DNA from 3 places in the Rhizobium sp. ZPR4 genome. Region 2 is predicted to be linked to each of the others. Evidence: riboswitches for the same ligand, from Rfam matches in the RefSeq annotation. Region 2 holds a riboswitch; each other region holds the start of a gene.
The links. Region 2 has a riboswitch for cobalamin ahead of fdhA (formaldehyde dehydrogenase, glutathione-independent). Riboswitches for the same ligand answer to the same signal wherever they lie in the genome.
Positions count from the first base shown of each region.

Region 1 (3,274 bases), on a different replicon from region 2:
GATTGATTTGTGGAAGCTGTTGAGCCGGTCATGTGTCTTTTCGCCGGCATCCCTAAGCTTTTGCGCCGTGCGCACCGCCACCTGCTCATGGCTGATATAGTCCCGTTCTTCCGCAAGCCAGTGCGGCCTGTTGCGGTTGATGCGGCCCGTGCGCAGGAATTCGCTGTAGCCCGTTGTCGATACCGGTGGCGCCGGTTCGGGCTCGGCGGGCTTCCCAGCGTCGAAATACCTGAGTTTGGCCATGCCGGATCTCGCTTTAGACGTCTCTGGACGGCATGGTAGATGGAATAGCTTGAGCCGGGCTTAACCATTTTGAGACGCCGCACCTTTTGGGAGACAGACAAACATGCCTGGAGTTATCGATCTCAAGCAGCTTCTGTCCGGCATGAAACCAAATCTCGCCGAGGGCGAATTCGTCTATTGCAGTGTGCCGGCGCCGGTATTGGCCGATCATTGGCATCTAGACCCGATCGGGCTGTTCCGGGAAAAGGAGGGAGTGACGCTGATCCTTTCGCTGGAGGCGGCCCGCAAAGCGGGATTTCCGGCCACTCCCGCCATGCGCATGATCACGCTTGAAGTTCACTCGTCCCTGGAGGCGGTCGGGCTTACTGCGGCCTTCGCCACGGCCCTTGGAAATGAGGGTATTAGCGCCAATGTTGTCGCCGGCTATTATCATGATCACATCTTCGTTCCGGCTGCCGATGCGGAGCGCGCCATGGCTGCGCTGCTGGCGCTTTCCGCCACCCAAGCGCCCCGTTGATAACGGCTCTGTCGCATTCAGGATAAAGCGTCATCATTCGGGTGCGGATGGGCTGCATGTCCGCATTTTGATGTAGCCGCATAAGCGATTGAATTGTCTTTCGATAATGCCTCTTCACGGAGCCATCTTGGCGTTCCGTTTCGCCTGTCGTCAATTTCGGAGCCGATGTCGCATTGCAGCGCAGCGGCTGGCGGAGCCGAGAGCTATGATGCCATCAATCTCAAGGTGCCGTCTGCTAGGGAGACGGAGAATTGGGAAGCCGGTCAAAATCCGGCGCTGCCCCCGCAACGGTGGTGGAGTGAGGCATGGCGAATAAAGCCACTGGGTCGATCGGCCTGGGAAGGTGCCATGGGGTTCTGGAAACAGGGCCGCTCCAGAGCCCGGAAACCAGCCTTGGGCGCATAAGGTTTACTGACCGCGGCGGGTGGTCGGGACATTGCTTTTGGCCGCTCCCAACCGGCCACGCATGTCCTTTGCCCGCCTCCTGGTACTGCTAAGGATAGGCAAATGGACATCGGCAGCAAAGTTCTGCGGCAATTGAAGAACCACCGGACAGGCTTGAGCCTGGAGCAACCCTTCTACACCGATCCGGACTACTTCAAGCTCGACATGGAGACGATCTACTATCGTGACTGGCTGTTCATCGGCCATGATTGCGAAGTGCCGCGCGCGGGCAACTACTTCACCGTCCAGATCGGCGACTATCCCGTCGTCATCGTCCGCGGCCGCGATCAGGTCATCCGCGCCTTCCACAATAGCTGTCGCCATCGCGGCTCGCGGGTCTGCACGACCGAGCGCGGCTCCTCGGCAAAACTCGTCTGCCCCTATCACCAGTGGACCTATGAGCTCGATGGCTCGCTGCTTTTCGCCCGTCAGATGGCCGAGGATTTCGACAAGAGCCAGCATTCGCTGAAGCCGGTTCATTGCGAAAGCGTCGGCGGCTACATCTTCATCTGCCTGGCACAGAACGCTCCGGATTTCGCCTCGGTCCGCGCCTCGATCGAGCCTTATATGGCGCCGCACCGCATCAGCGAAGCCAAGGTCGCCTTCCAGAGCACCATCATCGAGAAGGGCAACTGGAAGCTCGTCTGGGAAAACAACCGCGAATGCTATCATTGCGCGGCCAATCACCCCGAGCTTTGCCGCACTTTCCCGGAAGCGCCGACCGTGACCGGCGTACAGGGTGCGCTGAACGATCCCGTCATCGCCGAGCACTGGCAACGCTGCGAAGCCGCAGGCCTGCCGAGCGAATTCAAGCTCTCGCCGGACGGACAGTTCCGCACGGCCCGCATGCCGCTGATCGAAGGTGCGGAAAGCTACACCATGTCCGGCCAGAATGCCGTCAGGCGGCCGCTCTCGCCCGACGTGACGATCAACGGCATCGGCACCATGCTATTGTTCCATTACCCGACGACGTGGAACCACATCCTCGGCGACCACGCGATCTCCTTCCGCGTCCTGCCGATCAGCGCCGAGGAAACAGCCGTCACCACGAAGTGGCTTGTTCACAAGGATGCCGTGGAAGGCGTCGACTACAATCTCGAAGAGCTGACCCACGTCTGGACCGAAACCAACGACCAGGACCGCCGTATCGTCGAGGAAAATGCCTTCGGCATCCGCTCGCCGGCCTATGAACCAGGTCCCTATTCGGAAATCCATGAAGGTGGCGTCATGCAGTTCGTCGAATGGTACACGACTTTCATGATCAACCGGCTGCAGGGCGACCAGGCCAAGCTGTCGGCGGTTGCCTGAGCATGAACATGGCCGTCTCTCTTTCGCATCGCCACCTCGACCAGATGCAGCCCTGGAATGACAGGCAGCATGTGCTCGAATGTCTCTCGGTGACACCCGAAGCACCCGATGTGATGACCTTCACATTCGGGTCCGACAAGGACAACTGGTTCCGCTATCTGCCGGGCCAGTTCGTGACGCTGGAGCTGCCGACGGCTCCGGAGCCCGTCATGCGCACCTATACGCTATCATCGACGCCGTCGCGGCCCTTCTCTGTCGCGGTGACGGTGAAGGCGCAGAAGGACAGCGTCGGCACGCGCTGGATGTTCGAGAACCTGAAGCCCGGCATGCGCATCAAGGCGTTCGGCCCGCTCGGCGATTTCAGCCATATCCGCCATCCCGGCGAGAAGTACCTCTTCGTTTCCGCCGGCTCCGGCATCACGCCGATGATGTCGATGACGCGCTACATGTCCGATATCGCACCGCTGTCGGATATCACCTTCGTCAACTGTTCTCGCAGCCCGGCCGATATCATCTTCCGCTCCGAGCTCGAATATCTTGCGCGCTTTATGCCGAACCTCAATCTCGGCTTCATCGTCGAAGGCTGTGGCCGCACCGATCTCTGGTCCGGCTTGAAGGGCCGCATCGATAAAGCAAAGATCGGCCTGCTGGCGCCCGATTTCATGGATCGGACGATCTTCTGCTGCGGCCCTGAGGTCTTCATGGATGCCGTGCGCTCCATGTTGGAAGCTCATGGCTTCGACATGTCGCGCTACCATCAGG
Region 1 is NZ_CP157967.1:465,363-468,636, forward strand. Features, by position in the region: gene ABOK31_RS02230 (DUF6656 family protein) at 1-243, opposite strand, end outside; gene ABOK31_RS02235 (ACT domain-containing protein) at 347-760, shown strand; cobalamin riboswitch at 967-1,171, shown strand; gene ABOK31_RS02240 (aromatic ring-hydroxylating dioxygenase subunit alpha) at 1,268-2,512, shown strand; gene ABOK31_RS02245 (hybrid-cluster NAD(P)-dependent oxidoreductase) at 2,515-3,274, shown strand, end outside.
Region 1: it holds a riboswitch for cobalamin, as region 2 does, so the genes downstream of both, ABOK31_RS02240 (aromatic ring-hydroxylating dioxygenase subunit alpha) here and fdhA (formaldehyde dehydrogenase, glutathione-independent) in region 2, are expected to answer to the same signal.

Region 2 (3,274 bases):
CCAGATATGCCTTCTGTTCCGCTACTCGAGCACGAAATGTATCAACAACATTGCGTGCGCCAGCCTTCGGCTTATCAGCCTTTTTTGAAGTCCATTTCTCAAGAAAGTTTGCCATTGATCCGATCTCTTCAGGTTAGCGTTCTTTGTCAAGCCGCCGTTGCTTGGGAAGCGATGACGAAGCTCCTCCGCATGGATGCCCGCATATATGTAAAGGATAGATGTATAATGGCAACATAATACGTCATTATTATCGATAATTGGCCTCTGCAGCCACCTCTGGAGACCAGGGGCGCCCAAATTTCGCGGATTTTCCGACCCGACCAGCCATTTTCAAACATGATCTGAAACGTCGGCAAGACGTGCTGCGGCGCATACTTGCTTGAAATGCTCTATGGCGGTGCACAAACCTGCGGGTGTATGGATGGGCAATTGATGCCTTCTCTGGCTCTTGCCGCCATTTGTTGTCCGGCAAACTCATATGCGTTCGCCACTACGACACCGAGGGCGGAGATACCAATCTCCGCCCTCGGTCTGCATTCACTTCGGGATCACTCCGTGATCCTGTGCGTTCTTCTTCTCTACGCTGCCTTTGTCAGCTCGCCATGCGGATCGAGCACGAACTTCGTTGCAGCACCTTGATCGAAACTCTCATATCCTTGTGCCGCATCTTCGAGTGAAATGATCTTGGCGTTGACAATATCGGCAATCGGCAACCTGTCGTGCAGGATCGCCTGCATGAGCTGGCGATTGTACTTCAGCACCGGCGTCTGACCCGTATGGAAGGATTGCGCTTTCGCCCAGCCGAGACCAAAGCGCAGAGACAGGCTGCCTTGCTTGGCAGCACTGTCTGCGGCACCAGGATCCTCCGTCACATACAGTCCGGGAATGCCGATCGAACCAGCGGCTCGTGTAATCTCCATCATTTGATTGAGCACGATCGCGGGCTGCTCCCCGCCCGAATGACCGCGCGCCTCGAAACCGACTGCATCGATCGCACTATCCACTTCATTGGTGCCGACGACTTCCGCGATCATATCGCCCAGACGATCGCTCTTGGAAAGATCGATGGGCTCGAAACCGACCTTGGCTGCATGTGCAAGACGATCCTTGTTGAAGTCACCGATCATGACGACGGCGGCACCCAGGATACGAGCGGAAGCAGCAGCAGCCAGACCGACCGGCCCTGCACCTGCGACATAGACCGTAGAACCCACCCCGACGCCCGCACGAACGGCTCCGTGAAAGCCCGTCGGCAGAATGTCGGAAAGCATGGTCAGATCACGGATCTTCGCCATGGCCTTGTCTCGATCCGGGAACTTCAACAGATTGAAATCCGCATAAGGCACCATCACGTAGCGCGCCTGGCCGCCAATCCAGCCGCCCATGTCGACGTAGCCATAGGCGCCGCCGGCGCGCGACGGATTGACCGTCAGGCAGACGCCGGTGTCCTGCGACTTGCAGCAACGGCAACGGCCGCAGGCAACGTTGAACGGAACCGAGACGATGTCGCCGACATCGAGCATCTCGACATCGATACCCTTTTCAATGATCTGTCCGGTGATCTCATGCCCGAGCACGAGGCCGGGCATCGCAGTCGTGCGACCACGAACCATGTGCTGATCGGAGCCGCAGATATTCGTGGAGATCACCTTCAGGATCACACCATGTTCGATGCGTCTGCCGTCCGGCGCCTCCAGCTTCGGATCGTCGATATCGCGCACGTCGACCTTGCCGGGCCGCATATAGACGACGCCTCTGTTCCCAGTCATGCCATCTCCTCCTTGATTGAACGCTTGATGATTGCCCGAATGTCGGACCTCTTCGGATCGGCCCGCTCCTCAACGGGCTGAACGGCAGCAAAATCGGTCTCGGGAGCAGCAGCTTTCGCGGCATCCCGGCCGGCGCAAGCATGACTGACAGGAAGCTGCGCGAGATTGGAACGGGGTGATCCCAGGGAACCCGCATTCACCTCTCGATCGCCCACCGCGATCAGTCAAGCCTGCCGTCAAGGCTGGTTTCCGGGCTTGGACCTGTCCTTTCGGACATCTCGACACCTTCCCGGCACTTCTGCCAGTGGCATCGATCGAGATATTCGGTCCGCTACCGTTGCGGGGGCAGCACCGGCTTCTGACCGGTTTCCCAATTATCCGTCGGGCGCTTCCCGATGGCACCTTGAACATGTCCAGAAGATCACGGGAGGAACCGTGTTGCGCATGAAAAAACGACATCATCGCTCTGCTGGGCGACATGAGGCGCTTTCATTCCATATGGCAAAATGACAAACCGCTGCCAGCGATCATGTCGCGGCAAGGACAGAAGCGATCACAGCACTTCACGAATCGAGCCTGACCGACGCTATCCACATCGGTCAGGCTCAGAGATTATCAAGCTGCCCGCTTCAGCGCATCGCCAAGCACGGAGACGATCGTTTCGATCTCAGCCCGCTCGATGATGAGTGGCGGAGAGAGCGCGATGATATCGCCGGTTACGCGGATCAACAGGCCCTTCTGGAAGCAATCGACAAAGACGTCGTAGGCGCGCGTGCCGGGAGCACCATCACGCGAGGCGAGTTCGACGGCGCCGACGAGACCGAGATTGCGGATATCGACCACATGCGGCAGACCCTTCAGCGAATGCAGGGCGTTCTGCCAGTCCTCGGCAAGCTCGGCTGCACGCGTCAGCAGGCCTTCTTCCTCGTAGATTTCCATGGTCGCGAGTCCGGCGGCGCAAGCGACCGGATGGCCGGAATAGGTATAGCCGTGGAAGAGCTCGATCTGGTTTTCCGGGCCGGTCATCAGGCCATCATAGACCTTGCGGCTGGCAAAGACGGCGCCCATCGGTATCGTGCCGTTGGTGATGCCTTTTGCTGTCGTGACGAGATCGGGGACCACGCCGAAATACTCGGTCGCAAACGGGGTGCCGAGGCGGCCGAAACCGGTGATCACTTCATCAAAAATCAGCAGGATGCCATATTTGTCGGCGATGGCGCGCAGCCGCTCCAGATAGCCCTTCGGCGGCAGGATGACGCCGGCGGAACCGGACATCGGCTCGACGATGACGGCTGCGATCGTTTCAGCCCCGTGCAGCGCGACCAGCCGTTCCAGATCTTCAGCAAGCTCGATGCCATGGGCCGGAAGGCCCTTGCTGAAGGCGTTGCGCTCGATATCAAGCGTATGACGCATGTGATCGGCAGGAATCTGCGGAAAAACGCGGCGGTTGTTGACGAGACCGCCGACTGAAATTCCGCCGAAACCGACGCCATGATAACCCTTCT
Region 2 is NZ_CP157968.1:275,338-278,611, forward strand. Features, by position in the region: gene ABOK31_RS20815 (hypothetical protein) at 1-115, opposite strand, end outside; gene fdhA (formaldehyde dehydrogenase, glutathione-independent) at 579-1,769, opposite strand; cobalamin riboswitch at 1,992-2,190, opposite strand; gene ABOK31_RS20825 (aspartate aminotransferase family protein) at 2,385-3,274, opposite strand, start outside.

Region 3 (3,274 bases), on a different replicon from region 2:
CGGCGATCACGCCCTTCAACGCATCGACAAAGGCTGCAGAGTCGGCAATCGGGCCGAGTTCGACGACGAAGCTATCGAATTCGTCGTGGTCGTGCGGCGTGCCGTCCTCATGCTCCAGCTCGTGATGCGATTTGCGGTTGACGATATCGTCTTCCGTGCCGATGCCGAGACCGAGCAGAACTGCGGCCGGCACGTCGCCGTTCTTCGCTTCGATGATCGTCGGCTTGCGGGCGGTGCGCGAGGCAACCTCGGCGCGGACACGGCCAAGCCCGTCGTCGTCGATCAGATCGGTCTTGTTGAGCACGATCAGATCGGCGCAAGTCAGCTGATCCTCGAAAAGCTCCTCGATCGGGCTTTCGTGATCGAGCGAGTCGTCCTCGACACGGCGGGCTTCCACAGCGTCGTGATCGTCGGCGAAACGCCCGGCGGCAACGGCAGCGCTATCGACCACGGTGATGACGCCATCGACGGTGACGTGGGTGCGAATGTCGGGCCAGTTGAAGGCGGCGACCAGCGGCTGCGGCAGCGCAAGACCGGAGGTTTCGATTACGATATGATCCGGACGCGCATCGCGCTCCAAAAGCTTCGTCATGGTCGGAATGAAATCGTCGGCGACGGTGCAGCAGATGCAGCCGTTGGTCAGCTCGATGATATCGTCTTCGGTGCAGTTCTCCGCGCCGCAGCCCTTCAGCACGTCCCCGTCGACGCCGAGATCGCCGAACTCGTTGATGATCAAAGCGATCTTCTTGCCGCCGGCATTCTGCAGGAGGTTGCGGATCATCGTCGTCTTGCCGGCTCCCAGGAAGCCGGTGATGACGGTGGCGGGAATCTTTTCCTGGTTCATATGGATCAACCCTTCATTTTCAGCGGCAGGCCCGCTGCGATAAAATAAACTTCGGCGCTCGCCGCCGCGACCATCTGGTGCAGGCGGCCGGCATGATCGCGAAATTCGCGCGCCATGCGATTTTCCGGCACGATGCCGAGACCAACTTCGTTGGATACGAAAACGAGCCGCGATCGTGCCCGTGGCAGAAATTCGGCGAGAGCGGCAAACTCCGCCGCCATGTCACGCTCCGCCATCATCAGATTGGTGACCCAGAGCGTCAGGCAGTCGACAAGCACGGCTCGCCCCTCGGCGTCGATGGCGGCGAGCCGCGCGACGAGGTCGATCGGCTCCTCATGCGTCTGCCAGAGATCGCCGCGGTCGGCACGATGTTGTGTAATGCGTTCGCGCATCTCATCGTCCCACGCCTGACCTGTCGCCACATAGTGACGCTCGAGGCCGGTATCCGAAACCAGAGATTCTGCGAATCTGGATTTGCCGGAACGCGCGCCACCGAGGACGAAAATGGCTCGGGAAATCGAAGACGACATGCGCTACGCCCGCTCCCACAGAAAAACGAGGGTTGGCAGCACGCAGCTGAAACCGGAAAACGGGCGCCTACACGCCGAAAACTCATCTTGTGCCACGACAACCTCCGTGCTGGCAGCGGAACTCTCGTCCCAGAACAGGCTCTGCGCCCGGCACGCATGGCAGGTCTCCTGGCTCACGGATAAGGCGCCGCGACGGGGGCAGACCGAAACCGGTCGCCCCCGATCGTGCGCCAGCGGGTCTTTCTCGCCTTCCCGGCAATCCATCATGAAAAGGCGGACGATTCGTAGAATGAGAGGCGTCCAGCCCCGGTTGATCATGATGCCACGCCAGTGGCTTTTTCGATTTGCGCCTGCCCCGCCCCGTTCGCCCCATGCGAATCATCGACGAAATAGACTTCAAACCGAACGAAAGACCCTGACCGCTCTACAGTCGCGGGGTCGGCTGTGATGAGGACGCCCGGATTGGGTCCGTCCCGTCACATTCCCTTTTCATCCCATGCGGCGGATCGCCGCTCAGGAACCATTCGTTATGCCGCAATGATTAGGCTTTCACTTAGTTCAAGTCAATCAAGGGCATGGATGCGACCTTAGCCATCCTGATTGCGAAATCAGCTGAAAATTCCCATTAAGCCAGCGGTTTTTTTGCCGTATTTCTTTGATGTTAGAAGTTTATAGAGGGTAAGCCCTCATATTCGAGCAAAACCGTAACGTTCGCTTCCCATGTTGCAGAAATTCCAACCGCGACGCCTCGGCGTCTTCTCGGCCCTATTCGATCTCGGTCGCTTCAGGGCATTGCTGCGCCGTGGCGAATTGGGCCTTGTTTTCGCCGGCGCGCTGGTGGGAATAGCGTCCGGCTGCGCCGTAACCGCGATGAGCTATATCTCGCGCAAGCTTCACAGCCTCATCTACGGCATAACCGACTACGAACGCTTGAGTTCGGCGGCAATGGCGATTCCCGACAAATCGGTGTTGTTCATCGCCCCGATCGCTGGCGGAATCATCCTCGGCATACTGCTCTATATATTGTCGCGCACGCGCAAGAAGCCGATGGTCGACCCGATCGAAGCCAATGCGCTGCATGGCGGCCGCATGTCGCTCACGGACAGCATCATCGTCGCGGTGCAGAACCTGATCTCGAACGGCTTTGGAGCCTCTGTCGGGCTTGAAGCAGGTTACACACAGATCGCCGCCGGCATTGCCTCGAAATTCGGCTACAAGATGCAGATGCGGCGCGCCGATCTACGCATGCTCGTCGGCTGCGGCGCGGCCGGCGCTATCGCCGCCGCCTTCAATGCGCCGCTCACCGGCGCCTTCTACGCCTTCGAGTTGATCATCGGCAGCTATTCCATCCTCACGCTGACGCCCGTCGTCGTCTCAGCACTGATTTCAACGATGATCGCAAGGCTGCTTGCGGGCGACGACTTCGCCATCGATATCGATCATTTCGGCGCGATCGTCCCGGCAGACTATCTTCCAGCCATCCTGCTCGGCGCCTTCTGCGCCGGTATCGGCATCCTGATCATGCAGGGCGTCGCCTGGGTCGAAGAGCTGGCACGCAAGAGCTCCATCGCGCCGCCCTTCCGGCCCGCACTGGGCGGCCTGGTCGTCGGAACACTGGCGCTGATCTCGCCGCAGGTTCTTTCGGCCGGCCATGGCGCACTGCATCTCAATCTGTCTACGGACGTGACGCTGGGCGCCTTGGTGGGTCTATTCCTGCTGAAATCGCTCGCCTCGGCGATATCGATCGGCTCCGGTTTCAGAGGTGGACTGTTCTTCGCCTCGCTGTTCATGGGCGCGCTGCTCGGCAAGATCTTCGCCTATTGCGCCCCCTATTTCGATCATGCGACGCTGACGCCGGTCGTCTATGCCGTGGTCGGCATGAGCTCGCTTGCCGTTGCAA
Region 3 is NZ_CP157967.1:1,763,447-1,766,720, forward strand. Features, by position in the region: gene cobW (cobalamin biosynthesis protein CobW) at 1-844, opposite strand, end outside; gene cobU (bifunctional adenosylcobinamide kinase/adenosylcobinamide-phosphate guanylyltransferase) at 850-1,374, opposite strand; cobalamin riboswitch at 1,515-1,914, opposite strand; gene ABOK31_RS08700 (chloride channel protein) at 2,095-3,274, shown strand, end outside.
Region 3: it holds a riboswitch for cobalamin, as region 2 does, so the genes downstream of both, cobU (bifunctional adenosylcobinamide kinase/adenosylcobinamide-phosphate guanylyltransferase) here and fdhA (formaldehyde dehydrogenase, glutathione-independent) in region 2, are expected to answer to the same signal.